Regions from separate parts of the Arthrobacter sp. Soil_N43 genome, predicted to be linked through region 1. Evidence: riboswitches for the same ligand, from Rfam matches in the RefSeq annotation. Region 1 holds a riboswitch; each other region holds the start of a gene.
The links. Region 1 has a riboswitch for cyclic di-AMP ahead of AC3A3W_RS04610 (C40 family peptidase). Riboswitches for the same ligand answer to the same signal wherever they lie in the genome.

Region 2: it holds a riboswitch for cyclic di-AMP, as region 1 does, so the genes downstream of both, AC3A3W_RS07220 (NlpC/P60 family protein) here and AC3A3W_RS04610 (C40 family peptidase) in region 1, are expected to answer to the same signal.
Region 3: it holds a riboswitch for cyclic di-AMP, as region 1 does, so the genes downstream of both, AC3A3W_RS11165 (M23 family metallopeptidase) here and AC3A3W_RS04610 (C40 family peptidase) in region 1, are expected to answer to the same signal.
Region 4: it holds a riboswitch for cyclic di-AMP, as region 1 does, so the genes downstream of both, AC3A3W_RS09915 (aggregation-promoting factor C-terminal-like domain-containing protein) here and AC3A3W_RS04610 (C40 family peptidase) in region 1, are expected to answer to the same signal.

Annotation. Positions count from the first base shown of each region.
Region 1 is NZ_JBDGML010000056.1:1,523-8,430, forward strand. Features, by position in the region: gene AC3A3W_RS04610 (C40 family peptidase) at 8-895, opposite strand; cyclic di-AMP (ydaO/yuaA leader) riboswitch at 901-1,073, opposite strand; gene AC3A3W_RS04615 (ABC transporter ATP-binding protein) at 1,636-2,541, shown strand; gene AC3A3W_RS04620 (ABC transporter permease) at 2,541-3,350, shown strand; gene AC3A3W_RS04625 (YcaO-like family protein) at 3,373-4,833, shown strand; gene AC3A3W_RS04630 (hypothetical protein) at 4,860-5,276, shown strand; gene AC3A3W_RS04635 (TOMM precursor leader peptide-binding protein) at 5,311-6,237, shown strand; gene AC3A3W_RS04640 (hypothetical protein) at 6,259-6,908, shown strand, end outside.
Region 2 is NZ_JBDGML010000071.1:26,546-33,453, forward strand. Features, by position in the region: gene AC3A3W_RS07195 (carbohydrate kinase family protein) at 1-369, opposite strand, end outside; gene AC3A3W_RS07200 (fatty acid desaturase family protein) at 473-1,651, opposite strand; gene AC3A3W_RS07205 (ferredoxin reductase) at 1,665-2,753, opposite strand; gene AC3A3W_RS07210 (alpha/beta hydrolase) at 3,121-3,951, opposite strand; gene AC3A3W_RS07215 (GTP pyrophosphokinase) at 4,176-5,282, shown strand; cyclic di-AMP (ydaO/yuaA leader) riboswitch at 5,422-5,605, shown strand; gene AC3A3W_RS07220 (NlpC/P60 family protein) at 5,614-6,417, shown strand; gene AC3A3W_RS07225 (GGDEF domain-containing protein) at 6,493-6,908, opposite strand, start outside.
Region 3 is NZ_JBDGML010000092.1:42,065-48,972, reverse strand. Features, by position in the region: cyclic di-AMP (ydaO/yuaA leader) riboswitch at 23-192, opposite strand; gene AC3A3W_RS11165 (M23 family metallopeptidase) at 331-1,149, opposite strand; cyclic di-AMP (ydaO/yuaA leader) riboswitch at 1,154-1,373, opposite strand; gene AC3A3W_RS11160 (iron-dependent transcriptional repressor DtxR) at 1,534-2,229, opposite strand; gene serC (phosphoserine transaminase) at 2,573-3,703, shown strand; gene AC3A3W_RS11150 (DUF3027 domain-containing protein) at 3,850-4,431, opposite strand; gene AC3A3W_RS11145 (cold-shock protein) at 4,437-4,820, opposite strand; gene AC3A3W_RS11140 (hypothetical protein) at 5,004-5,237, shown strand; gene AC3A3W_RS11135 (helicase-associated domain-containing protein) at 5,248-6,908, shown strand, end outside.
Region 4 is NZ_JBDGML010000084.1:98,483-105,390, forward strand. Features, by position in the region: gene AC3A3W_RS09905 (VOC family protein) at 24-401, shown strand; gene AC3A3W_RS09910 (HAD-IA family hydrolase) at 445-1,125, shown strand; gene AC3A3W_RS09915 (aggregation-promoting factor C-terminal-like domain-containing protein) at 1,294-2,106, opposite strand; cyclic di-AMP (ydaO/yuaA leader) riboswitch at 2,112-2,274, opposite strand; gene AC3A3W_RS09920 (HAMP domain-containing sensor histidine kinase) at 2,369-3,925, opposite strand; gene AC3A3W_RS09925 (response regulator transcription factor) at 3,931-4,671, opposite strand; gene AC3A3W_RS09930 (winged helix-turn-helix domain-containing protein) at 5,340-6,209, shown strand; gene AC3A3W_RS09935 (dodecin family protein) at 6,352-6,555, shown strand; gene AC3A3W_RS09940 (SixA phosphatase family protein) at 6,604-6,908, shown strand, end outside.

The DNA.
Region 1 (6,908 bases):
ACCTCGGTTAGGCGTTGACCCGCACGAACGTGGAGCCGCCGAGCCAGGAGGCCGGGTGGACGATGGTTTCGTTGACGCCGTTCATGCCACTGCTGATGGCCTGGCCGCCGCCGATGTAGATCCCGACGTGTCCGGCGCGGATCATCAGGTCGCCGGGCTGCGGGGCGGACACCGGCGTGCCGTACTGGTGGAACTGCAGGGGAGCGAGGTCTCCCACCGACTTGCCGACGGAGCGCAGGGCCTGCTCCGCCAGGATGGTGCAGTCCTGCGTGGCACCCAGTTGCGCCCGGGCCGAAGCCACCAGGGCGGCGCCGACGCCGCTGGCGGGAGCTGCAGCCGGCGCGGGCGTGACCGACGAGGATGCGGTGTAGATTCCCATGCCGGACGGTGCTGCTGCCGGAGCGGCCGGAGGGGCTGCCTGTGGCGTTGCCGGGACGGCGGGTGCCTGCGGTACAGCTGCTGGCTGGCCTGGCCCTGGGATCAGGATCTGGTCGCCGGGGTAAATTACCGAGGCCAGCGAGAGGCCGTTCTCTGCGAGTACTGCATCAAGGGCAACGCCGTGGCGTGCCGCGATCGCTCCCAGTGTGTCGCCGGGTGCGACGGTGTGTGATGCTCCTGCCACGCCGGACCCTGCAGCGGGTGCCGGGCTGGGTACGGCCGGGGCCTGGGGTGCGGCCTGTACCTGGGCGCTGGTGGTGCCGGGTGTCTCCGGGGCGTAGGCACCGGCATGTGCGGGTGCCCCCACGCCGAAGAGCAGCCCGGATGCCGCGGCGGCTGCTGCTGCCGGCTTGGCTATGGACGCAGCGTTGGATTTGAGGGAATACGAAAGGCCCTGCAGGGCGATGGACGTCGTGGGGGTGGCGCGGTGGCGCGCTGACATGGACTTACGTGACATGGTGGATTGCCTCTCCCATGCCTGCGGGGTGAGCTGTCGGGTTCGGGTGGGAGGTCACCCGGTCCTGCCTCCGTAAAACGGAGCGCCTGGACTTAACCCCAAGGCCTTGGATGCCAAGGCCGGTAAAGAGGTGGTTCCCCCGTCCCTGCCAGATGTATTTGCGAACGGATCCCGGTCAGCGGCAGGGCTCGGCATTCTGCCCGGGAATGCCCCGCATGGAACCGGGGCACCGGTAAAGGCTAACCCACCCACGCATCAAAGTCACATTTTGGTAACGGCAGCTGTGGCATTGGGCTCTGCCGGCCTGCTCGCGGCAGTGGGACAGGTCGTTGACCAGGCGGCTACCCGACAAGCGTCGCTGCCACCAGCTGACGGTCGACGACGGCGTTATTCCTCCGCCCGCCTTTTAACCACACTGTAGAAAAAAACCCGCAATATTTTATCCATCGTTTTTATTCCCAAATCAATCGCCTCTTGCTATCTTCAGCATGTGTGTTAATCACACAGGACGCGGGGAAGGGGGGAAACCGTTGTGCTGACTACTATCGATCGGGTTGAAGAAAAACATTTTGCTGCTGAAGGGGTGGTAGCACCTGGCGGCTGGTGTTGTTCATGCTGCTGCTGGTGCTGGTTCAACATATTCAGCTGGAGCGTTTTCTAATCCTTTGTCGGCGGGAGTGCGCACACGCGGAATATCCGGGGTCTTGGTGCGCACTCCCGTCTAGTCCGAACCGCGCAGCATGGGGGAGCAATTGAAGGTCATAGGTGAATGCAGGAACCTGGCCAAGTCATATCGGGATCATAAAGCCGTTAGAGATGTTTCATTCCGGGTTCATGCCGGCGAAATTGTGGTCCTGGTAGGCCCGAATGGGTCCGGCAAAACGACGACAATGGAAATGCTGATCGGCCTACGGAAGCCCACGGCGGGCTCGGCCGTGATTGACGGCCTTCATGTCCGCCCGGGAGGCCCGCACCGTTTTGCCGTGGGGGTGCAGTTGCAGCAGTCCGGACTCCCCAACAGGCTCAAGGTCCATGAAGCCCTGCGCGCTGCCGGTTCGCTCTATTCCGCCCCCCGAGACCAATCTGAGCTCCTTGAAGCCGTAGGTCTCACGAACAAGAGATCCGCCTTCGTTGACAGACTTTCCGGAGGCCAGCAGAGACGGCTTGATGTCGCCCTTGCCTGCATCGGCCGGTCTCCGCTGCTGGTGTTGGATGAGCCCACCAGCGGACTCGACCCGGAAGGCAGATCCGAACTGTGGACTCTTCTGAAGTCCCTTGCCAGAGCAGGCCACGGGATCTTGGCCAGCACCCACGACTTAGCGGAGGCCGAGGCCTTTGCCGACCGCGTCATAGTTCTTCGTGAAGGCGAGGTAGTCCTTTCCGGGCGGGTCGCCGACATCCTTGAAGCTGCCGGCGGTGATTGGAGGCTGAGGATCACGGATCCTCCGCAGGGGGCACTGGCCCTGATCAGAGAAGCCCGGCTGCCTGCAGTGAACGCGGGTGCCCAAACGGTGGTCATCGGCGCCCGCGAGAGGATCGACTTGCTCCGGGAGAGTCTGGGGGCCGCATACGGCGCGATGGACATCCTGAGTGGACCCGTCCGGCTGGAGGACCTTTTCCTCTTTTCGAAGAAAGAAGCCGCGTAATGAGTCAGGCGAAAACCTCCGACGACGCGGGAGTAATTTCTCTACCAAAGCCAGGATCGGCATTCAGAATGGTGTTCGTATGGTTTCGGCAGGAGACATTGCTGCTTCTCCGGGAGCCGGTCGCGATTTTCTTCAGTTTGGCTTTCCCCATGGTGATTTACTTTTTCATCGGTGCGCCATATGCAAATGAGCACATTGAGCCTGGCGTCAAGTTTATTGATGTCATGTTTCCGACTCTCATCGGGACAGTTGGTGCGAATTTGCTTGTCATGGGAATGCCGGTCTACTTTGCCGAACTGAGGGCACGCGGCGTTGATCGAAGATACCGTGCGCTTCCCCTCCCCGGCGTCATTTTCGCCTTGGCAATTATTGGCGCAATGCTGCTCCTTGTTGCCTCGGCATCAGCTTTGATAATTGCTGTAGTCGGATTCGCTCACGGCCTTCGAATAGAGATAATTTCCCCGGAATTCATCGCTCTCAACCTTATGTTGCTGGCGTGGCTGTGCTCCGTGGGCTACTTTCTGGGGAGTCTCAACGTGGGATCCAGGACCACCCAGGCCATTAGCGCCGCACTCTTCTTCATCATGTTCTTCGGATCCGGAGCCGCAGCACCGCTGGAAGGACTGCCGGCGTGGCTGCAGACCATCACCGAATTCAATCCGCTGCGTCACTGGTTTGACTTGTTGACCGGTGTCTACACCTCCGCCGAGATACCCGAGGGGACCTTTGTGAAGGCGCTCCTCGTAATACCCGTGGCAGCAGCCATCGGGTTCCTCGGCCTCTATCTCACCAAACGCTCCAGCAACTGAACAATTCATCCAGGGGGACAAAATGCGCGTCGACGAATACAACTCTAAAGTTCCGTGGATACCGCCGCGGATGGCCGGCCACGACGCAGATGCGCTGCGCGATCTCACCGCCGTATATTCCCCCTTCGGACAAATCCGGAATCTGCTCATGGTTCTCAGGCCAGGGATCGGCATCGGCGGCTACCAAGGGTCAGCAACGCCCATGTCCCTGGACCACACGCTGTCGAGGATGCTGGGGCTGAGCGGGGCGTCCGCCGGTCTCGACAGGGAGATCTATGGAGGCGGTAAAGGGCTGACCCTCTTTGACACAGTTGCGTCGACCCTGGGAGAGGGCGTCGAACGCATGCTGGGGAGCCTGAGTTCTCTGCAGATTGCCCCGCCCGATCGGCAACGGCGGGCGTCATACCGGCAGCTGCAGGCGTTGGGTTTGCGCGCCATCGGCCCGGAAAGCCTGCGGCTTTGTGCTGACGAACAGCTTTCTGAACCGGGTTTCCTTTGCGACCCTTGGGAGCCTGACACAGAACTGGCGTGGGTGGCTGGTGAGGGACTGCACGACGGCGAGACGACCTGGGTTCCGGAACAGCTCGTGCATCTCTTCTACGTCATGCAGTTCGAGGAAACGAGAATCGGATTCTCCACGTCGGGAGGCCTGGCTACGCATGTCACGGACGCCCGGGCCCTCCACCACGGAATTCTCGAACTTATCGAGCGCGACGCCATCAACCTCAGCTGGTATGCCCGCATACCGCCGGCGCGAATTGAACTGGACCGCGAATTCCGCAACCCCAAACTGAAAGAATGGATTGATTCCGCATCCCGCTCTGGGGTCAAGCTGGTGTTTTTCAGCCACATCCTGGACATCTCCGACGTCGCTGTCGTCACCGTGATTGCCGTGGATGAAACCGTCCCCGAAAACGGCTATCTGGCTGGCGGCGGCGTGGGGATGGATATTGAAGAAGCCATGCGCAGCGCGGTGTCCGAACTTGTCCAGGCGGAGCGCATGGTGCGGATCCCGGCCTTGGCCCCGTCGTGGGAGCTGACAGGCGGGTACCAGAGGATGTTCGGCATCAGCGAAAATGCCGAGCCAAAAGACTTCGACAATTTCATCCAGGTCGTTCCGTACTATGGCTTCGCTGCCAATCAAGCGAAGCTGGATTGGTACTTCAGGCCCGCAGACCAGCGGGTCGTCAAGCTCTCTTCGCTTCCGGCCTGGGAGAGTGACGACGATGAGGCCTCCCTGCAACAGGCCTTGGCGCTCTGCCGGAAATACGGGCTCAACCCGGTGGCGTTCGATTTCACGCCCTCCACCTTCAGCAAAGTGCGGCTTCGGAAAGTGATCATTCCCGAACTGGTTCCCGCCTTCCCGCCCAACATGCCGATGCTCGGACATGATCGATACAGGGACATCCGCCGCATCCTCGGCGTGTCCGACGATCCGCTGGGATTCGCCGACCTCACCACCGACCCCCTTCCCTTCCCCTGACCGGGCGCATAAAGGGGGGAAGCGACGTGAGCGTCCACCAATCAATCGACAGGAAGGCGAACCGGACAGCCGGCGTCCTGGTCGGATCCTGGGCTTGGAAGACAGCCCTCGCGTTCCTTGGCCTAAAACTTATCCAATGGCTGGTCCTGCTCATAGCCGCCCTGACCGGAGGATGGACCGGTTTGCCCGAAATCCAGCTCGGCGCCCACATCGTCGCCGGGTGCTGGGTTGCCTCGTCATTCGTCTGGCTGCTGATGCGCAAATGGACCGGGGCCGTCTCGTCGATGGCGTACAGCTGCCTATCCCTGATCGTCGCTGTCGGCGGGCTGGCCTCCGGTCAGCTGATGCTATGGAACAGCCTCACAACCGCAACCAGCCTCTTCATCATCGTGTGCACCGTCGCTGCGGTGGCCCACGGCGACTTCCGGCACTCCCGCTGGTAGTTCCACCATTCCCACTATTCCGCCAAGGAGAATCATGACCATCACCACGCCCGAAGAGTCTTCCTACGTCGTCAATCCGTCCCTGCAGGTCATCAGGAGTTCCGACGATGAGATCGTCATCAAGTTCGGAAGCAGGTCCAAGACTTCGCGTCGGCTCAAGGACGATGCCCGCCGCGCAATACTCGGGGACCTGGTGCAGGCATTCACGCTGCCGTCCACGATCGCGGATGCGCATGGGTCCATGACTGCCGACCCGGAGGCCCTGCAGGAAATGACCCGCTCACTCATCGAACAGAAGGTCGTTGTCTCAGAACAAGACGCCGTCTACTCATTCCTGACAGTGGGAATGAACGTCGAGAATGTCGCGGATCTGCTCACCAAATCCATAAACCTCGTCGGCACAGGAAAGATCGCCTCCCGCCTCCGGGACCAGCTTGCAGACATCGGTCTTACAGCCGCAGTGACCACAGACGTTTCGGCTGAGACATTCGAGGACGCCGACCTGACCATCGTGGCATCCGACACGCCCAATATGTCGCTCTTTTTCGATGCCAACGAAGCGGCCCTGGTGACCGACCGTCCCTGGCACGCCGTCTATGCCGACGGTGCCGAGATTGTCGTGGGTCCTCTCTTCAGGCCTGGCTACACCGGATGCTTCCACGACTACGACACGATGGACGAATCCGCCCGATCCCTCAGGCTGGACTACCTCTACTACAAGAGCGGACTGCAGGGCGCTCCTATGGTCACGGCACTCCCGCTGTTCGCGGCCGACCTGGCCGCCAGCTACGCCGCGGCGTCCATCGTCCAGCATGCCTCCGGGCGGGGCAGCTTTCTTGAAGGGTCGTTTCTTCGGATCGATCTCGAACGATTGGAAATCATTCGGGAACAGCTGCTGCAAATGCCCCGATGCCCGGCCTGTATCCAGAACAAGCCGCACCTGCGGCACCCTTTCATCTAAGAACCTCCCGAAGGAAAAAGAATGTCCACCAGTGATGATGAGCTCCGCAGGATGCTGGAGCAGACCCTTGTGCCTCCCCTCGGAGTGACCGAGCTCGATCCCAATCCCGTGAAGCGAGCCACCAGCCGGCTGGGAGACACCGCGGGGAGCATATCCGAGCTCTACCATGTGAATTCCGGCCTGACACCAGCCGGGGCAACACGACTGCTTCCGGAGGCAGCCGTGAAGACGGTCAAGGACTTCTACTTCAACACGGCGATGGAAGGCGCCAAGGAAATGGAGCGGCAGCGGTCCAACAACATCACGGACCTTCGCGCCGTAGCACCTGAACTCGAGCGGGTGCTGGCCCCATGCTGGACGGTTCCCTACGTGGTGCCGGCACTCTTCGCCGTCGATGTGCTGGTGGTCGCGGCTGGAAAGCTGTGGAAACAGGTTCCTGGCGCGCCGCGGCTAATCTTCGAATCCATGTGGAGCGAGGAACAGACGGTCGAACTGTCCCAAGCCATACCAGGATCACCGGATCTTACGGGTCCGGACCGCGCGCTCATCTTCATCACGGGGGCATTTGCACGGACCAGTTTTATCCAAGGCAACCGGACGTACCGCACAGCAGGCCTCAGCGCCGGGATAGTGGCTGGCGCGCTGATGCAGACGTGCTTCACGCCGCCGCC
Region 2 (6,908 bases), on a different contig from region 1:
CGTGGCGATCGAACCGGTGTGCAGCAGCGTGGTGCCCTGCGTCATGAACGGCAGCCGTTCCGCGAGTCCGGGGAGCTCCCAGGCGAGGTCGAACGTGTAGGTGGCGGCGCCGTCGTCGTCCACCAGGGCGGTGGCGACGCTGGTCGGCAGGCCGTCGGGCGCCTGCGGGAGCATGACGGAGCTGGCCCGCAGGTGGGCCGCCACTGAGTCTCCGTAGGCGTCGCGGCCGTAGCGGCCGATGAACTGGACGGGATGGCCCAGCCGGGCCAGCCCCACGGCGACGTTGAGCGGGCTGCCGCCCACGTGGGCTTCGATTCCGGAGGAGCGCTGGACCACGTCCACGAGGCCCTCGCCAATAACAGTGAGCATGGTCATACTCTGCCAGAGAACGCGGCCGGGCGCTCCCGCATCCCGGACAGCAATTGGAGCAGCGTGCGCTCAGGCACGCTGCTCCAAGGCAGTTCGGAGGCGGCTAGGACTTCTTGCCGGGCAGCGCGAGCTTGAACACCTTCGCCCAGGAGGAGCCCACCTGCTTGAGCAGCGGCCCGGTGGTGTACGGCAGTCCGTAGCGCTTGCAGATTTCCTGGACCTTCGGCGCCACCTCGGCGTACCGGTTGGAGGGAAGGTCCGGGAAGAGGTGGTGCTCGATCTGGTGGGACAGGTTCCCGGTCATGAGGTGCATGAACTTCGAGCCGGAGATGTTGGCCGAGCCGATCATCTGGCGCACGTACCAGTCACCGCGGGTCTCGCCTTCGACCATCTCCTCGGTGAAGGTGTCGGCCCCTTCCGGGAAGTGGCCGCAGAAAATAACGGCGTGGGCCCAGACGTTGCGCACGGCGTTGGCGGTCAGGGTTCCGTAGAGCGCCTGCTTGCCGGAGCCGGTGAGCATGGCCACGGCCGGGGTGGCGGCGTAGTCCTTGGTGAACTGCTTGATGGCCTTGATCCCCAGGGCCTTGAGGTCCTTCTGCAGGGCCTCCTTGCTCTTCTTGCCCTCCTGGTACTCCGTCAGTTCGAGGTCGTAGATGGCGATGCCCCACTCGAAGATGGGCGCCAGGATCGCGTTGTAGAGCGGGTTGCCGAGGTTGTGCGGCTTCCACGGCTGGTCGCCGTCCATGCGGAGCAGGTTGTATCCGACGTCGTTGTCCTTGCCGACGACGTTGGTCCAGCGGTGGTGGAGGTCATTGTGGGTGTGCTGCCACGAGCGGGCCGGCGTGACGAAGTCCCATTCCCAGGTGGTGGAGTGGATGTCCGGGTCGCGCATCCAGTCCCACTGGCCGTGCAGGATGTTGTGGCCGATCTCCATGTTCTCGAGGATCTTGGCGGCGCTCAGCAGGGCGGTGCCGGTGACCCAGGCGGCCTTGTTGCGGCCCATCAGGAGCGCGGCGCGGCCGGAAATTTCCAGGCCTCGCTGGACCTTGATGACGCGCCGGATGTAGGCGGCGTCGGACGCTCCGCGCTTGGCCAGGATGTCGTCCTTGATGGCGTCCAGTTCGCGGCCGAGCTCTGCCACCTGCTCATCGGAGAGGTGCGCGGCTGCCGGCGGGCGCACCAGGGGGCTCCCAGACGTGGCAAGGGCACCCGGACGGGGTTTTGCCGCCGGTCCGCTGATCGACGTCGATTTCACGGCTTTGCGGTCAGATATTGCTGTCATGCTGTGTTGCTCCTCAGATGTCGAGGTTAACGGGCCCGGCGGCTGCCGAGACACACGTCTGGATTAGTTGGCCCGGCTCGCCGTGGACCTCGCCGGTGCGCAGGTCACGGACGCGGCCGGCGCGCAGCGGCGTCAGGCAGCTGTGGCAGATGCCCATGCGGCAGCCGCTGGGCATCAGGATGCCGGCGTCCTCGCCCACATCCAGCAGAGGGGTGTTTCCGTCCGCTTCGATCTCGCGGTCGGAGGCTTCAAAGGTGACCAGTCCGCCGTCGTGCCCTGCTCCGCCCACGAGGCTGGTGTTGAAGCGTTCGATGATCAGGTTGATGGGGTCGGCAGCGAAGGGGCCGGCTTTTTTATGGGCGGCGGCTTCACTGGACCACAGGGCCTCGGCGTCGTCCAGGAACCCCTCCGGGCCGCAGGCGTAGGCGGCGCGCTGCCGCCAGTCCGGACACAGCTCACCCAGCCCGGCGGCCGAGCTGAAGTCCAGCCGGCCGCGTTCACCGGTGTACCAGTGGATGACGCGGAAGTTCGGGAACTGGTCCGCCAGCTCGGACAGCTCCTCATGGAAGATGCTGTCCTGCGGCGTGCGGGCTGAGTGGATCAGCACGACGTCGGCATCGGGGCGGTGCGGCACCAGGGTGCGGATCATCGACATCACGGGCGTGATGCCGCTTCCCGCGGTGAGCATCAGCAGCGGCCGCGGATGCTCCGGCAAGACGAAGTCGCCCTGGGGCGGGGCCAGGAACAGCACGTCGCCGGGCTTGGTGTCCCGGACGAGGACGCCCGAGACAGCACCGACGTCGCTGACCGTGATAGCAGGGTCCTGTCCGGCGGGAGCGCTGAGCGAATACGAGCGCCAGTGGCGCACGCCGTCGAGCTCCACGCCGATCCGTGCCCACTGGCCGGCCTTGTGGGCCTTCCAGCCGCGGCCCGGGCGGAAGTGGATGGTGGCGGAGTCTGCCGTTTCAGGGACCACCTTGGTGACCACGCCGCGAAGCTGACGGGCCGAAAAGACGGGATTAAAAAGCGCGAGAATGTCCTCCGGCGCCAACGGGGTGGTCAGGACTGTCGTGGCACGCGCCAATTTACGGAGCCAAATCATGTTGTCCACCACCTGTTGGATTCACCCATATATTTCTCCTAGTGAAACCGGTGATCGTAATATACAAAACTACCCCAACCCCCAGCTACTAGAGTCCCGCATGCCGGAGGCCGTAGCAACCGGAGACCGGAACGGGCCGTAAAACGACCCACTGGCCGGCCAATCAGCCGGACCTGCACTGATAGTAAGTGTACTTACCTCCGGAGGTCCGCGGGACCCACGGCAGCACATTGGGCAGGATCGTGTGCCGCTGCCCGGCGGCTCCCCGCAGCGGATTTACCATCGACCCCATGACATTGCAACGAACGGACGTCGATGGAGTTCCCGTGTTCTGGGTGGAGGCGCAGCCGCTCACGCCGGCGGCCCCCTAGGTCGCCAGCAGCTCCTGCACGAGCTCGCGGCACTTCCGGTAGGACGAGGCCTTCGGGTCGATGAGCGCGAAGTGGTCGCCCGGAACCTTGACCATCTGGACCGGCGCCCCGGCAGCCCGCGCCGCTGCGGCATACGCCTCGGACTGGCTCATCGGAACGGTGCTGTCCTCGAGTCCGTGCACGGCGTAGACCGGCACATCCAGCGGAACCGCGCTCATGGGGTCCGCATACTTGTGGCGCTTGGGGTACTTCCCGGACGAGCCGCCCATGAGGTTGCTGACGGCCCCGTTGCTGAGGTCCAGCCAGTCTGCCTGGGCGAGGTTGAGCAGTCCGGACTGGCTCACTACTCCCGTCAGGTGCACGGCCTCGCCGTTGAGGTTCCGTTCCACCTGCCGGTCAGCGTCCGGGGTTCCCAGCCCGGCCAGCCGGTCCCGTCCTGCTGCCCAGACGGCGAGGTGGCCGCCCGCGGAGTGTCCCAGCGCCACCACCCGGGCCAGGTCCAGACCGTGCTCTTCAGCGACTCCGCGGAGCCTGTCGATCCCGGCCAACACGTCCTCAAAGGTGTGCGGCCAACCGCCGCCGTTGCCTGCCCGGCGATATTCCAGGTTCCAGGCCGCCATTCCGTGGGCCGCGAGGTCTTTCGCCAGCGGCTCGCCCAGCTCCGCTCCGTACTGCGAGCGCCAGTAGCCGCCGTGGATGACCACCACCACGCCCCGGGTTGCCGGGCGCCTGCCGTTCCGGGATGAGGATGCTGGCGGCGTTTCCGGCAGGAAGAGCTCGCCCCACTGGCTGGGGTGGTCACCGTACTGGTACTTCTGCCGCTTCACTGCATCCTCCTAAGGTCCCGGGTGGGCAGGAGGCAGCGAGCGCCTCCGGCATCACCACTGCCGTGGTGCCCAGCGGTCCAGAGGACAGCAGGGTCCGACGGCGCACATCAGCCATATGCCGAGCCTACAGGGACGCTGCTCCCGCCGGGCGGAAGGGAGGAGACGAGGTGGCACCGGGCGGTGTCGCACCGGCGGCTGTCACACGCCCTTGATAGTTTGGAACCATGGCAAGCAACTGGGATCGCCTGGACGTCGGTCAGCGCGACTCCGTGCAGGAAAACGTGGAACTCTATGAGCGCGTCCGGCCTGCCCTGAAGCTTGTCACCCGGGAAGTCCTGCAGATCCTCCGGACCATGCTCAAGGACACGGAGGTCACGCCGCTGTTCGTGACCGGCCGCACCAAGACCGTGGACTCCTTCCGGGAGAAAATCTCCCGGACCGAGGAACCCCTGGAACCGGGTGGCCCCCGGGTCCTGAAGTTCCCCGACCCGTTCCGCACGCTCAATGACATGGTGGGCGTCCGCGTCATCACCAAGCTTCCCGCGGAAAATGCGGTGGTGGCCAACCTCATCAAGCGGCAGCGCCAGTTGTTCGACTGCCGCGGAGACCGTGAGAAGGACATCGGCTCCATCGAGTCCGGGACGTACGGCTACTCCAGCCGCCACCTGATCCTGCGGACCATCCAGAACGAGGCGGTCAAGGAGTACCAGCAGGTCTTCAACCCCGAGGCGCAGCCGAACGGCAGCTACTTTTTCGAATGCCAGATCCGCACGGTGTTCGCGCACGCATGGAGCGAGATCGAGCACGACATCCGCTTCAAGGCGGAGGATCCGCGGGCCTGGACTCCGCATTTCGACCGCCAGTTCACAGCCACGGCCGCCATGCTGGAAACCGTGGAGAGCGCCTTCGCTGACCTGCACGAGCGTTATGAGGAGGTCCGCGGCTATTGGGATATGGACGGTGAAGGGGCTGCGCCGCTCACCCCCAACCGCATCCGCGACGTCTGGCGGACGCTGCTTCCGCACGTGGACCGCAAGGTGGATGACGACTGGGGATGGGCAGCCGAACTCATGGCGGCCCACGGCCTGAACCAGACAGTCCAGCTCGCCGGGCTGCTCAGCGCCAACAGGATCACCGAGGTCCGCAAGGCCCTGGACCACCGCTACTCCCCCGGCCCGGACCGGCTGCTCGATGACCTCCTCCTCTGGCAGTACGGGACGAAGCACATCGACCTCACCGCCGAGGAGCCCGACGCCGTTCCGCACCCGCGGCGGGACAGCCTCCTGCGGCGGCTAAAGCAAATCGAGCGGTACCGCCAGACGAAGAAGTAGAAGGCGGACAGGGGCATGCAGAAACATCCCGTCCCGTGCGCCGCGACACGCCTCCGTTACCTTAATGTGACTTTTGAGGCGGGCTCCCGTACCGTGGAAAGCGTGCCTTCCTCACCGAGGAGGGCATTCCCGCGCTGATTGCCTAACTCTGCCGTGGCCCGGGATCCGATAACAGACCATGCACGGCAGAGACGGGGAAACCAATTTTTGGCCCACACAAATGGGCCTTGGGGTGAAGCCGCGAAGTTCCTGACTCCGGTCAGGGCACGCGGCCGGGTGTCTCCCATCCGAATCCGACAGCTCACCTCGCAGGCATGGGAGAGGCTCCTTCATGTCGTCACGCTTTACCCGTGCCCGCCGCGCAGCGGCTGGCCGTTCGAATCCGTTCGTTTCCGCGTCGCGTGCCGCCACGGCCAACGCCGGAGGACTGGGACGCCAGGCCGCCGTGATCCTCGCGGCATCCGGACTCGCCTTCACCGGCAGCATGGCAGCGAACGCCGCCAACGCGCCGGCCCAGAAGGCCGCCGCCCCGGCATCAGCACCCCAGGCCGCCAGCCAGGTACAGGCTCCCCTGAGCGCCAGCTCCAGCGTCAAGATCGCCTTCGAGCGTCCCGCTATGAAGTCCACCCCGGCCCCCGTGGTGGAGGCGCCCGTCGTCGAAAAGCCGGCTGTACCGGCGGCCCCGCGGGCCGCTGCCGCGCCTGTGGCTGCCAAGGCTCCCGTTGCGGCCCCGGCGCCCGTGGCCGCGCCTGCCCCAAAGATCACAGTGCAGTCCGCACCGGCACCCGCGAAGGCTCCCGCGGCGGCCGCCGGCGGCGTCAACGCCTCGATGGTTTCGGCCGCCTACGCCCAGGTGGGCATCACCCAGGACTGCACCGCGATGGTGGAAAAGGCGCTCGGCGCCTCCGGCATCCGTGTGGGCGACCTTGCCCCGATGCAGTTCATGAACTACGGCAAAGTCGTGTCCACCCCCCAACCCGGTGACATGGTGGTCCAGTCCGGCCACGTTGGAATCTTCGTGGGCAACGGCAAGGTACTCAGCGGCGGCATGAACGGCGTCAACGAGACCGTGGTTCACCCGCTGTCTTGGCTGACCGCCACGGGCCCCGTCACGTTCGTGCGTGCCGGCGCCTAATAGCGCAGAAGCCTGATAACGCCGAAGCCGGTGTTCCGCTGCCTTGGGGGCAGCGGGGCACCGGCTTCTTGCTGGCTAGCCCAAAACCGCCCGGTTCCGCCCGAGGGATTTGGCCTCGTAGAGCGCGGCGTCAGCGGCGGCAATCGGCTCGTCCAGGCTGAGCACCCCGGCGTCCACGACAGATATGCCGTAGCTGACGGTGGGCATTTTCGGCACACCGGGAATCGATCGCTCGGCGAGCCGTCGGCTGATTTCTTTGACGATGATTTCAGCGGAGTAGGGGCTCGCGCCGGGAGCAAACACGATGAACTCCTCGCCGCCGTACCTCCCTACGAGGTCCGTGGAGCGCACCGTTGCGCGGCAGGCGTCGGCGAAGGCCTGGAGCGCCAGGTCGCCCGCGGCGTGCCCGTGGGTGTCATTGATGGCCTTGAAGTGATCCAGGTCCGCGAGGATCAGCGCTCCGCCACTCTTGTTGCCCCTGCCGCGGCGGA
Region 3 (6,908 bases), on a different contig from region 1:
ATTGTGGCGTGAAGACACGAAGGTAGCCTCTCCCAATGCCTACGAGGTGAGCTGTCGGATTCGGATGGGAGTCACCCGGCCACGCCGCTTCCTGGGAAGCTTTGCGACTTAACCCCAAGGTCTTCTTGCGAAGACCAAAATTGGTTCCCCCGCCCCTGCCAGACGATGTAATGCGAACGGACCTTGAGCGGTGGCAGAGTTAGGCAATCCACTCGAGGGCGTCAACTTCGGAAAAGTTGACGCGGTTTAGACGGTACAGCAGTTGGAAGCGAATGTCACATTCAGGTCACGGCATGTCACAGGAATGTGGGAGCTCACCATCGGCTTTGTTTAGAGCCAGCCTTCGGGATCAACGACTTCTCCGTTGACCATCACCTCAAAGTGGAGGTGGCAGCCGGTGGATGCGCCGGTAGTCCCGCTAAGTGCCACCGCATCGCCCCGGGTGACCTTCTGGCCAACCTGGACGCTTGATGACGACAAATGGTTGTACGTGGTTTCGAGGCCGTTACCGTGATCGATGACCACTCTGTTGCCACCGCCGTACTCGTGCCAGCCTGCAAATGTGACCGTGCCGCTGGCCGCTGCGAACACCTCTGTTCCGCACTGGGCCGCAAAGTCCTGGCCGCGGTGGAATTCTCCCGCGCCACCAGTGATCGGGCTCACGCGGTATCCGAAGGGCGAGGACTTGACCATGGTGGTCAACGGCATGCCAAGGCTGCCGATTGAAGCTGCGCGGCTGATGCTCCCGGCGGACTGGGCGCTCAGGAGCTGCTTGAGCTTGCCGTCCGGATCGCCGGCCGTCGACACGGAGGTGCGGCTGAAGTCAATCTTGGCTGCCGCTTCTGCGGAAACCTGAGGCTGGGGGGCTGCGGCACCGGCTGTGGCGCTCTGGTCCGCCGTGGCCATGACGGGGCTGGTGGCGGGGACCGTGACGGTCAGCAGGAGGCCCGAGGCGGCCAGGGCCACGCCGACCTTCTGGCCAACTCCGCTGGCAGCGGCGAAGTCCGCGACTTGGCGGAAGGGACTGCGGTGATTCCGCGCTTGACGCTGCGCATCGCGGGGTCGCTCGGCGGCGACCGCTACGGTCGTGCGGGGCTCCGCAGCGGGACCGGTAGCGCGGCGGCGGCCCCGGGCATTCTGCATGGTCAAGAACGGTTCCTCTCTGGATAGCCTGCGAAGTTAGCTGTCGGATTCGGGTCAGAGAGTTCATCGACCCGGTCCGCAAGGCAAGCTTTTTCGGCACAGGGGTATCCAAGGAGATTCCGACTGTGGAAGGAGGCTTGCTGCTGCGGACTTCACCCCAAGGCCGTCTTTCGACGGCCAGTTGTGGTTCCTCCGCCTCTGCCAGAAGGTGATTCGAGCGACTGATCCGCTGGCAGAGTTCGGCTCCGGATCAGGTAACGCTTTAGTATCGGCGCTGCGACTTAACTATAGGTGATTAAAGGTCGCAGTAATAATTCCGTTATCTTGGCTGTGCACAAGTTGTGGGGCATCCTGCCAGCTGATGTCGGACAACTCACATGCGGATGTGGCTCAGGCCACCCGCACAAACACGTGGGCGGCGACCTCGGGCGGCAACTCAAGGGCGCCTTCGATGCCCGGGACGCGGACGGAAATGTACTCCCCCACGCGCTCCAGGGAAACCGTCGCACCCGGGCGGATTCCACCCTCGTCCAGCTGCAACAGGAGTTCGGGCTCGACCTGGATCGGCTCTGCGAGCCTGCTGACGGTGACCCGGGAATCCGGGCCGTATCCGGCCATGGCATCCAGCAGGTTCATGACGCCGTCGGTGAACGCCCGTGACGGCTCGCCACCCAACGCAGCCAGCCCTGGAATCGGGTTGCCATAGGGCGATTCGGTGGGGTGGTCCAGCAGTTCGTAAATCCTGCGCTCCACGCGTTCGCTCATCACGTGTTCCCACCGGCACGCCTCGTCGTGAACGTAGGCCCAATCCAGGCCAATGACATCTGCGAGCAGCCGCTCGGCCAACCGGTGCTTGCGCATGACTTCGGTGGCGCGCTTGCGCCCTGTCTCCGTCAGCTCCAGGTGCCGGTCGCCGGAAACCACCACCAGCCCGTCCCGCTCCATCCGGCCGACGGTCTGGGAGACAGTGGGGCCGGAATGGCGGAGGCGTTCGGCGATGCGGGCACGCAGCGCCACGATGTTCTCTTCTTCAAGCTCCAAAATGGTCCGAAGATACATCTCCGTGGTATCGATCAGATCCGTCATTCAGCTCAGCTCCTCGAGCACAGTACTTGCGTCCGTCCCACCGTACCGCGGGCCACCCGCCTGGCGCGGCCCGGCTTCCAGCTGCCGCGGCCGCAATCCGACGGCGGAGCAACACCGGCGTTCCGCCCGTACGTCCACCAAAAGCTTAGCCTATTTTGAATTACTCCAGATAATTCGGGTGACGGTGCCCTGTCGTCTCAATGACTGGACTGTGACGGCCGCGGTTCCCGGGATTTCCGCGTCTCAGGCAGAATAAAAGGGGCCTTCGCGGGCGGCCACACCTGACCGCCGGTCACCCCTGTCCCCGCCGATCCGCATGTCCATGCCGAGAATTGGAGCCCCTGTGAGCGAGTCCAGCATCACTATCCCAGCAAACCTCCTGCCCAAGGACGGACGGTTCGGCGCCGGACCGTCCAAGGTCAGGCCCGAGCAGGTCGAGGCGCTGTCCGCGGCCGCCACGACGCTCCTGGGCACGTCCCACCGCCAAGCGCCGGTGAAGAACCTTGTCGGCTCGGTCCGTGAGGGCCTCAGCACGTTCTTCCGCGTTCCCGAGGGCTACGAAGTGGTCCTCGGCGTGGGCGGCTCTACAGCTTTCTGGGACGTGGCGAGTTTCGGCCTGGTGGAGCAAAAGGCGCAGCACCTCTCCTTCGGCGAGTTCGGATCGAAGTTTGCCGCGGCCACCAACAAGGCACCGTTCCTTTCCGACTCCAGCATCATCAAGTCCGAGCCGGGAACGTGCCCCGAACCGCAGGCCGAGGCAGGAGTCGACACCTACGCCTGGCCGCAGAACGAGACGAGCACCGGTGTTGCGGCCCCGGTCAAGCGCGTGAACGGCGCCGACGCCGGTTCCCTCGTCCTCGTGGACGCCACGTCCGCCGCCGGCGGGCTGGACGTCGACGTCGCCGAGACCGACGTCTACTACTTCGCGCCGCAGAAGAACTTCGCTTCCGACGGCGGCCTGTGGCTTGGTCTCTTCTCCCCCGCCGCGCTGGAGCGCGCCGCCCGGATCAAGGCCAGCGGCCGGTGGATCCCGGACTTCCTGGACCTGCAGACGGCGATCGACAACTCCAGGCTGAACCAGACCTACAACACCCCGGCGCTGGCCACCCTGGTGACCCTCGACGCCCAGGTGCAATGGCTCAACGCCAATGGCGGCCTCGACTTCGCCGCCGGCCGCACCGCTGACTCCGCGGGCCGCATTTACAAGTGGGCCGAGGCCTCCGAGTTCGCCACGCCGTTCGTCGCCAACGCCGCGGAACGCTCCAACGTCATCGCCACGATCGACTTTGACGACTCCATCGATGCCGCCGCCATCGCCAAGGTACTGCGCGCCAACGGCATCGTGGACACGGAGCCGTACCGCAAACTGGGACGCAACCAGCTCCGCATCGCAACCTTCGTGGCGATCGAGCCGGCGGACGTCTCGGCCCTCCTGGAGTGCATCGACTACGTGGTGGGCGAGCTGAAGAAATAGTCTCCCCGCGCACCGCTGCCGCAGGCAGCGTCAGCTTTCGACGGCGTCGTCCGGACTCGTGTCCCGGACGGCGCCGTTCGACGTTCTGAAGGTGGACATTAGCGTCCGCCCAGAGGCGCCCGGTCCCGGACGGCCGAAACGCGTACTTAGCCCCGTCCGGGGGTCTCCGCGTCGGCGTCTGTTGGGGCATCATCCGGGCCGCCGTCGGAATCCTCTGTGGACCCCTCCGGGGAAGCCTCCGGCTCGTCCTTCTCCTCCGTGGTGCCAGCGGTTGGTTCGGACGCGCCGTCCAGGGGTGCACCGGTTTGGGGTGCACCCTCGTCAGCCGCGTCATCGTCCTGGGCATCCTCCGGCCGGACACGCTCCGCCCACGGAACCCATTCCGGCGCCAGGATCGAGTCGTCGGACGGCAGCAGGCCCAGTTCGTTTACCGTGACCACCTTGGACCGCGAATTGCGTGTGAGCACGGCGTACCACTGCCACCCGACGTAACCGGGCAGCCTGGATTCGAAGAGGTGGGTCACCAGGCGGTCACCCTCCGTGCGCGCTGCCAGGTGTTCGCCGATCTCCGACGCCTTGGCGATGCCTTCGATGGCGGTCCGGGCCACGTCAACGGCAGCTGCCAGGACGGCGTCCGGTTTGCCGGTGCGCCAGACCGGGACACCGGTTCGCTTTTTGGGCGCCTTCGGCTCTGCCTTTGGTGCGGCCTGTTCAGGTTCCGGGTTCATGAGGACTAGGCGTCCAGCTCGTCGGCAACCTTACGCAGGGCGGCGGCGATGGCCTTGCCCTTGTTACCGTCCGGGTACTTGCCTGCTGACAGGGTGCCGGACAGGTTGTCCAGCACCGTCACGAGATCCTGCACCACAGGCGCGAGGTCCCTGGCGTTGGGCCGCTTGGCCTTGGCGATGGACGGCGTCTTGTCCAGGACACGCAGGCCCAGCGCCTGGGCGCCCTTGCGGCCGTCAGCCACACCGAACTCGACCCGGGTGCCGGCCTTCAGTTCGGTGACGCCCCCGGGCAGCGCCGACTTGGGGAGGAACACTTCCTGGCCGTCCTCGCCCGCGAGGAATCCGAAACCCTTGTCCTTGTCATACCACTTGACTTTGCCGGTAGGCACCTGTTCAACCTTCTTCGTTCTGACTGTCTAGACATGTCCGGCAATCACCGCATCCGCACCGGTGTGCGGGTTCAGGGTATGACTGCCTGGTCCATGTTGGTCTGCTCCTTCAAGGTTATCCTGACTGGCTCGGGATTCCTGCTTCTGAGGCGCAGTCGCGGCCGGACTGTTAGCGTTACGTGCATGATACCCACGCGTTTCCGGCGTCCCCTGACGGTCGCCGCAGCGGTCCTGGCAGTGCTTTCCCTGGCGGCCGTGGGAACGGTGATGGCGATGGCCTACGGCGGCCAGGCCGCTCCTGCCCCGATAACCTCCACTGCTCTCTATGGGCTTCCGCTCGCTTTCGTCCTGGTGTTCGTGCTCGTGATCGACAGTATTGCAGCACGGCGCCGGGCAGGAAACGGCGGCGGGCGGTAACGTTGGACTGATGTCCCTTATTCGCGCGCTCAGCAAGGAACTGGAGGCACGCAGCGACGCATCGTTGCGGGCCCTGTTCGTCGCGCGACCGGACCTGATGTCGCCGGGCGTACCGGATTTCGCGGCGCTGGCGGCCCGTGCAAGCGCCCGGGTCAGCGTGCAGCGGGCTCTGGAACGCCTCAACCGGCCTCAAATGCAGGTGCTGGAGACCCTTCACCTTTGCACGAACACCGATACCGGGCATAGCGCGTCGGCCGCGGGCGTCAAGAAACTGATCGCAGGCGCTTCTTTGGCCGCTGTGGAACGCATCCTGCTCTCGCTCCAGGAGCTGGCGCTGGTCCACCGTGCCGAGCCCCCTCACACTGCCAGCCCATCTGCCCATCGGCAGCGTTTCTACCTGCCGGTCGGCAGCCTGAAGGACGTCGTGGGAATTTATCCCGCCGGGCTGGGCCGCAGCTACACCGAACTGGTCCGGCTGCAGCCGGCGTTCGCCCAGCGCGTCGTCCAGCTGGTCGGCGAACTGCACCGCACCGGTGCGGCGATCCAGCCGGCCACCACCCCGATGGAGGCAGCGCTGGCGCTGCAGCACTGGACCTCCTCGCCGGAGGCCTTGCGTGCCATCCTCGCCACGGCACCGGAACGCACGACGGCGCTGCTCGCCCGGTTCAGCAATTGGGCCATGGGGGCGGTCCCCCAGGCGCAGCGGAAAGCATCCGTCATCGGCGAGGGGCACGACGTCGGGCCGGTGGACTGGCTGCTGGCCCGGGGCCTGCTCGTGCCGCTGGACGCGGCGCACGTTGAACTGCCCCACAGCGTCGGGATCTCCCTCCGGGGCGGCGCCGTGATCGACAATTTCTCCCTCACTCCTCCCAAGCCCACGCTGGGAACCACCACCGCATCCCTCCGCCGCAACGCCGCCCTGGGCGCAATCGCCGAAACGCTGCGGCTCACCGGGGAGCTGCTGCATGCGGTCCGGGAGCAGCCACTGGCCACGCTGCGAAGCGGCGGGGTGGGCATTCGCGAAATGCGACGGCTTGCCGATGCCTTGCGGGCGGACCAGCATACGGCCGCCGTCCTTCTGGAGTTCTGTGCCCTCTCGGGGCTGGTCCGGCTGGATGTGGACAGCTCCTGCTGGGTTCAGCCGCCCGACCTGGAGTGGCTGGGACTGCCCCGCCAGGAACAGTGGCTGTGGCTCGTCAATGCGTGGCTTGCCAGCGAGCGCGCCCCCTCCCTGGTGGGCCAGCCGATCAACGGCCAGCCCGCCGGACCGCCGAACCACCGCACACCTGCCGCGACCGTCGTCAATGCGCTGTCCGCCGAGGCCCAGCGGTCCGATGCGCCCGTGGTCCGCAAACGAATCCTGGAAATACTCCAGGAACTGACACTCGAAGCCCAAGCTCCGGACGGCACTGCTCCCGTCCTCAACGCCGACGCCGTGCTGCAGCGCGCCGAATGGCAGCAGCCGCGCATGACCCGGCGCTTCAGCTCGCTGATCCGCGGAGTCCTGGCGGAGGCAGAGCTGCTTGGCCTGATCGGGTCCGGCGCCCTCAGCCAGCTGGGGGCGGCCATCGCGGCCGACGCTCCGGACGACGCCATGGACATCCTCGGCGAACACCTGCCGGCCGCTCTGAACCATGTCCTGCTCCAGGCGGACCTCACCGCTGTTGCCCC
Region 4 (6,908 bases), on a different contig from region 1:
GCCCGCGGGTTAGCCTGTGCACCATGGACTGGAAACTTGAACTCGTCTTCGTCCCGGTGTCCGACGTGGACCGCGCCAAGGACTTCTACGTCAACAAGGTCGGCTTCAATGCCGATTACGACGAGAGGCCCATGGACGGCATCCGTTTCGTCCAGCTGACCCCTCCGGGCTCCGGCTGCTCGATTGCCATCGGCGAAGGCCTCAACGACGCCCCGCCGGGCACCGCACCCAGCCTCCAGCTCGTGGTCAGCGACATCCACGCAGCCCACGACCAGCTGAAGGCCAACGGCGTGGACGTCAGCGACGTGGACGTGCAGGACTGGGGCCACTTCGTCTACTTCGCCGATCCCGACGGCAACAAGTGGGCCGTGCAATACATGGCCAGCAGGCCCAACGGCTGAGCGGCAGACGTCCCGCTGCCCCGCCGTGAGGCAGGATGGATGCATGAACTTTCCTGCCGAATCCGTCTCCACTGCCCTGGTCGCCCGTGCCGCCCTCTTTGACATGGACGGCACACTGGTTGATTCCACGGCGGTGGTGGAGCAGGTGTGGGGTGAGTTTGCCGAGCGGTACGGTCTCGACATCGCAGAGATCCTGCGGACTTCGCACGGCGTTCAGGCAGGGGACACCGTGCGGCGGTTTGCCCCCGCCGGTGCGGATGTTGTGGCACTCACCGCCGAACTCGGCGCAATGGAGCGGGTCCGGACCGAAGGCATCGTCGCGTTGCCGGGGGCTGCCGAACTCCTGCGGGCCCTGCCCGGCGATGCGGTGGCACTGGTGACCTCAGCGGACCGAATACTGGCAGATGTCCGCATGGGTGCGGCGGGCCTGCCCATGCCGGCCACTGCCGTCACGGCGGACCTTGTCACCCGCGGCAAACCGCATCCCGAGGGATACCTGCGCGCCGCCGAGCTGCTGGGCGTGGAACCTGCGGATGCCGTGGTCTTCGAGGACGCGCCAGCCGGGATCGCGGCCGGCCTGGCTGCCGGAATCCGGACCGTGGCGGTGGGCCCGAATACCGGGGTGGTGCCCGACGGCGTGCTGCACATCCCGGACTACTCCGCGGTGTCAGCCTCGGTGGAAGCCGGCCCGGACGGCCGACCCGTCATTTCTTTCTTGCTCTGACGCATTTCGCTCTGGCGCGTTTCTGCACCACTTTCCCGCCTGCAGCAGGGCGCACCGATGCCGAAGGGCCCGGGATCACGGGGATCCAGGGCCCTTCGGAAATTCAAAGCGGTGCAGATATGCGCGGCGAACCGCCTCCGCCACCGCCATGGAGAGCTGGCTGGCGGCTTAGTACCAGTTGTTGGCGTAGTGGAAGTTCAGTGCAGCGCAGGGGGAGCCGTAGCGCTCCTCGATGTAGTCAAGGCCCCAGTTGATCTGCGTGCGGTAGTTGGTGCGGTAGTCAGCTCCGGCACTCGCCATTTTCTCGGCAGGCAGGGACTGCACCACGCCATAGGCTCCGCTGCTGGGGTTCGTCGCGGTGGTGCGCCACTCGGACTCCTTGGTCCAGAGTTTCTTCAGGCATTGCATCTGGTCTGCCGCCCAGCCGTGCGAGGACAGCTTGCTGGCGGCGTAGGCCTGCGCGCCGGCCGGGTCGTCCACTGCTACAGGCGCTGCAGGCTTGGGGGCCGCGGCTTTGGCCGGGGCAACCTTGGCCGGGGCAACAGCCTTTGCGGCGGCCGCAGCCTTGGGCTGCGCGGCAGCGGGCTTGGCAGCCGCGGGCTTTGGGGCGGCCTTCGGAGCAGCCTTGGGCGTCGGCTTGGCCACCGACTGGGGTGCCACCGGGGCAGCCGTCGGGGCAGGCAAAGCGGAGATCAGCGTCTTGTCGAAGTTGAGCTTCTGCCCAGCGTCGGCGGCGGCAGGGGCCGCTTCGGACGTTGCCTGGGGAGTGGCCTGCTCGGCAGCCTGGCCGGCCGCGCCGACGCCGATAAGGACGGCGCAGGCGGTGGCGACAACGGCTGCGCGGCGGCCGAACGACGGGATGTCTGCAGTGAGACGGGCCCAGGCTGATGCGGGCTGTGCGGGTTCGGCGCGGTGGCGTGAAATCTTCTGCCGGGACTTGGGATCGCGATCAGGGCGTGGTTGTACCTTGAAATCAGACATGGTGGATTGCCTCTCAACACCTGCGGAGTTAGCTGTCGGGTTCGGATGAGGTCATCCGGCCGCACGGAAATTCACGTGTCGGCTTCACCCCAAGGGCTGATGCGGATTGCCCGGGACTCTGGTTCCCCCGCCTCTGCCTGGTCAAGCGGAATCCGGGAAGCGGCAGAGCTGGGCGTCCATCCGGATATGCGGCCCAGATGATGGCCGCACGCTATCGACCGTACAGGAGGCCAACGCTTAAGTCACATTTAGGTAACGGACATCACGACGACGGCGCGTCGCCTTGTGCGGCAGGCCGCACGGGCAGGCGTACGGTGAATTCGGTCCGCCCGGGCCGCGACGCCACGGCCACTGTGCCCCCGTGGGCTTCGATGATGGACTGGACGATCGAAAGGCCCAGCCCGCTGGTTCCCTCGGCCGATGCCTGGTCCACTGGACTTCCTCCGGCCGGGACGGCTCCGGCCGGCACCCGGACCGTGCGGGACGCGTCTGCGCGGGCGAAGCGCGCGAAAACCCGGTCCACGAACTCCGGCGGGATGCCCGCGCCGTCGTCAGTCACGGTGATTGCCGCAGTGCCGTCCGCTGCCCTCGCGACTCCGGTGGCCACCGTGGTGCCCGGACCAGTATGCTTGCGCGCATTCGACAGCAGGTTGACCAGCACCTGGTGCAGCTGGGCGGCGTCGCCGCGCACCACCACCGGCTCGTCCGGGAGTTCCAGGTGCCAGGTGCGGTCCGGAGCCATGACTTTTTCATCACTCAGGGTCTCGATCACCAGCTGGGTCAGGTCCACGTCACCGAGTTTGAGCGGTTGGCCCTCGTCGAGCCGGGCGAGCAGCAGCAGATCCTCCACCAGCGTGGTCATCCGCTCGGACTGGCTCTGCACCCGGGCGAGGGACCGCTGGCCGTCCGGGGTGAGGGTCTCGGTCATGCGCATCAGCTCGGTGTACCCGCGGATGGCGGTGAGCGGCGTGCGGAGTTCGTGGGAAGCGTCCGCCACGAACTGGCGGACCTTCATTTCGTTCTCCTGCCGGGCCTCCAGCGCGTTGGACACGTTGTCCAGCATGAGGTTGAGGGCGTACCCCACGCTGCCCACTTCGGTTCCGGGATGGGAGTTCGACGGCGGGACGCGGACTGCCAGTGCCACTTCGCCGGCGTCGAGGGGCAGGCGTGAAACCTGCGTGGCAACCTCGGAAAGCTGTTCTAGCGGCTTCATGGTGCGGCGGATGATCACCGTTCCGGCCAGGCCGATCAGCACAAGGCCCCCCAGCGACACAATGCTGATGGTCCAGATGAGGGACGTCAGGGTGTTCTGCTTGTCGGCCAGGGGGAGGCCCGTGACGATGACATCCCCGTAGGGCGCCTGGTCGGCGACCAGGCGGTAGTCGCCGGTGGACAGCGTCCGGTCGGCCGGGGCCCCGTTGGGGGTCAGGCTCAGGAGAACCTGGTTGTCGGCTGCAGAAACCGCGGCACGGGTGCCCTCCTTGGTGAGGACGCCCGCGCTCCACACCTGTCCGTTTTCTATCCGGCCCACGAGCGTTCCGGGTCCCTGGCCCTTGGCGTCCAAAGGATCGGGCCTGTTCCCCTGTTGCCCGAGGGGCGGCCGGCCGAAGACGCGGGCACGGTCTGATGCGCCCGTGAGCCGTTCATCCAGCTGGCGGGTGAGGAAGGAGTTCATGGAGGCATAGCTGAACAGTCCGACCACGGCGCAGATGGCCACCAGCAGGGCCATGGCCACGAGGACCAGGCGGGTGCGGAGGTGCCAGGTCCCTGGATTCAGCCAGCGGCGCCTTTGGCTCCGGGAGGCGCCGGTCAGCTTCATCACGGCTAGTCCGCCGGTTTGATGACGTAGCCCGCGCCGCGGACCGTGTGGATCATGGGCGGGTGCACGGCGTCCACCTTTTTGCGCAGGTACGAAATATAGAGCTCCACGATGTTGGCCTGGCCGCCGAAGTCGTAATTCCACACACGGTCCAGGATCTGCGCTTTGCTCACCACCCGCTTGGGGTTTTCCATGAGGTAGCGCAGCAGCTCGAACTGCGTGGCCGTGAGCTGGAGGTCGTCCCCGGCCCGGGTGACTTCGCGGGTGTCCAGGTTCAGGACCAAGTCTCCCACCACTAGTTCGGCGGTATCCATGGCGGCGACCCCCGAGCGCTGCACCAAGCGGTGAAGCCGCAGCAGGACTTCCTCCATGCTGAAGGGCTTGGTCACGTAGTCGTCCCCGCCGGCGGCGAGGCCCACGATGCGGTCCTGCACGGCATCCTTGGCCGTGAGGAACAGCGCGGGCACCTCCGGCGCGAACGACCGGATCCTGCCGAGGAGCTCAACGCCGTCGAACCCGGGGAGCATCACGTCGAGGACCAGGACGTCCGGTCGGAACTCCTTTGCGAGCTTGACCGCCTCAGGGCCGTCGGCCGCCACCGCGACGGACCAGCCCGCCATCCGAAGGCCCATGCTCATGAGCTCGGAGAGGCTGGGCTCGTCATCCACCACGAGGGCACGGATGGGGGAGCCGTCCGGGTGGGTGAGCTGCGGGAGGTTGTTAGTCATGGAGTGCGAAGTGGCCATGGAACAACTGTCCGTTCTGCTGGTTAGCCGGTGCTTTCAGCTTCCTGTGCGCTGGCTGTGAATCCCAGCCTAGCGAGCCGGACACGACAGCACAGGGTCCTGAGGTGCGGAAAGCCGTTGTCTTGGTCCGCTTGACCGGACGGGGCAAGAGTGCGTCGGCGAAGAATTTCAACTCCGGGCCGCGTCATAGCTGGACAATCGCCGATTCACTGGCGCGGAATTCCGGCGTCGTTGATCCCGCTGAATAATCATCGCGAAATCAGGGCTTCGGCGCAGATAATTCGGAAAAATGGTCTTCCTGAACGTTCGTTCTGGAAAAATATGTGGGAAACCAAGGCTCTCCAGAATTGTGATTTGTCCCACAATGACGCATTTAATCTCACCATGTGGACCAGGGGGCCCATTGTTACTTGCAAGTTTTCATTGTTACGTTGCACACTTTCAAATGTGAACAAGAACTCAACAGCAACTGCAGCCGCAGAATATTGGCCCAGCACACCCGCTGCTGCCGACATGCGCTGTTGTCGAATGCACGCCTAACTTTCTACCCCACAAAGTTTTTAGGCATTCGCCCCCCAGCCCAGCGTCGGGCGCCCTCCCCAGAACCCATTGCGGGGAATCAAGCATTCGAGCCGCGATGACGGCCATTCACATTGAGGTAAGCATTCATGTCAGTTGCATCTGGATACGTCCACATCTCCGTACGTAACGCCAACAAGCCTGGCCAAGCGTCCGGCCACCGCCAGGGTTTTGGCGCCCGCCCCGCATTCCCCGCAGGCCAGGGCACTGCCGTCCCCGCGCCGGGTTACGCGCCCCAGGGATACAACCCCAATTCTTACGGCCAGCTGCGCGCTGTCCCGGCTGAGGAAGCCGCGCCGCTGACCGCTCCCACGCCTGTGGTGGCCCCGGCGCACGGCGCCACCGTCCGGCCGGTGCAGAACGACAATGTGGCACGCGGTTTTGTCCTGTACATGGGCATCGACGAGGAGACCGCCGCAGCTGCAGGCACCTCCATTGCCAAGCTCGCCCAGGAGATCCGGGCTTACGCCCAGTCGCTGGTTACCGGCGCGGAGAGCTACGCCGCCGTCGCGGTGGCGCCGGCCAGTGCGCCCGGTTCCGCGCTCGACGTCGTCCGCTCCACCTTTGGTGACCCGACGGTGAATTCCCGGCAGCGCACCGAAACCACCCGGCTCCAGCCGGCCCAGGACCCCCGCCCGTCCGGCGTCCTGATCGACCTCGCCCGCCGCGAAGTACACCTCGACGGCGAATCCCTGAACCTGACGTTCAAAGAGTTCGAGCTTCTTAACTACCTCGTCGAAAACGGCACCCGCACCGTGGGCCGCGATGAGCTCCTCGAAGGCCTGTGGCGCAACGCCGAGGAGGTGCCCAACGAGCGCACCATCGACGTGCACATCCGCCGCCTCCGCTCCAAGCTGGGCCGCCTAGCCAACACCGTGCGCACCGTCCGCGGCCAGGGCTACCGGTTCTACGAGCACCCCGAGGTTGTCGTCTGGGCTGCCCCGGAATACTCGATCTAGCTTCCTTTGCGCCAAAGCGCCCGCTCCTCACTGAGGGGCGGGCGTTTTCGCTTGTGTTCCCGGGCCATTTGTTTGCGCCCTGTTGACTTTTCCTGCTGCGGCGTAGGCTCGGACCGTCCGTCCGACTACGAGGAGGAAGACCATGTCCGTCGCACGCATCACCACCTTGAGCGCCAACTCCAAAACCTCTTTTGACGACGCCATCAAGGAAGGCATTGCCCGCGCCAACAAGACACTGCGCGGTGTCTCCGGCGCCTGGGTCAAGGAACAGAAAGTCGAAATCACCGACGGTCAAGTGGTCGCATGGCATGTGGTGCTGGAAGTGACGTTCGTCCTGGACGACTGAGCGGGACACTGCCCGGCCGGCCCGCTGGCCGGGTAGTAGGGTGAGTGCATGAGTGGGCACCACAAGAAGCGGCTGGTCATCATGCGACATGCCAAGGCCGATTGGCCCGGCGGCATCGCGGACCACGACCGGCCGCTGGAAGAGCGCGGCCATCGCGAGGCTCCGTTGGCGGGCAAATGGCTGGTCAAGCACAACATCGTCCCCGACTTCATCCTGTGCTCGAGTGCCCTGCGGACCAGGCAAACCTGCACCTGGGTGTGCAGCGAGCTGGGCGACAAAGCTCCGACGCCGAAACTTGAGGACGGGCTCTACGGCGCTTCCGCGCTTCGCATGCTGTCGGTGATCAACCACGT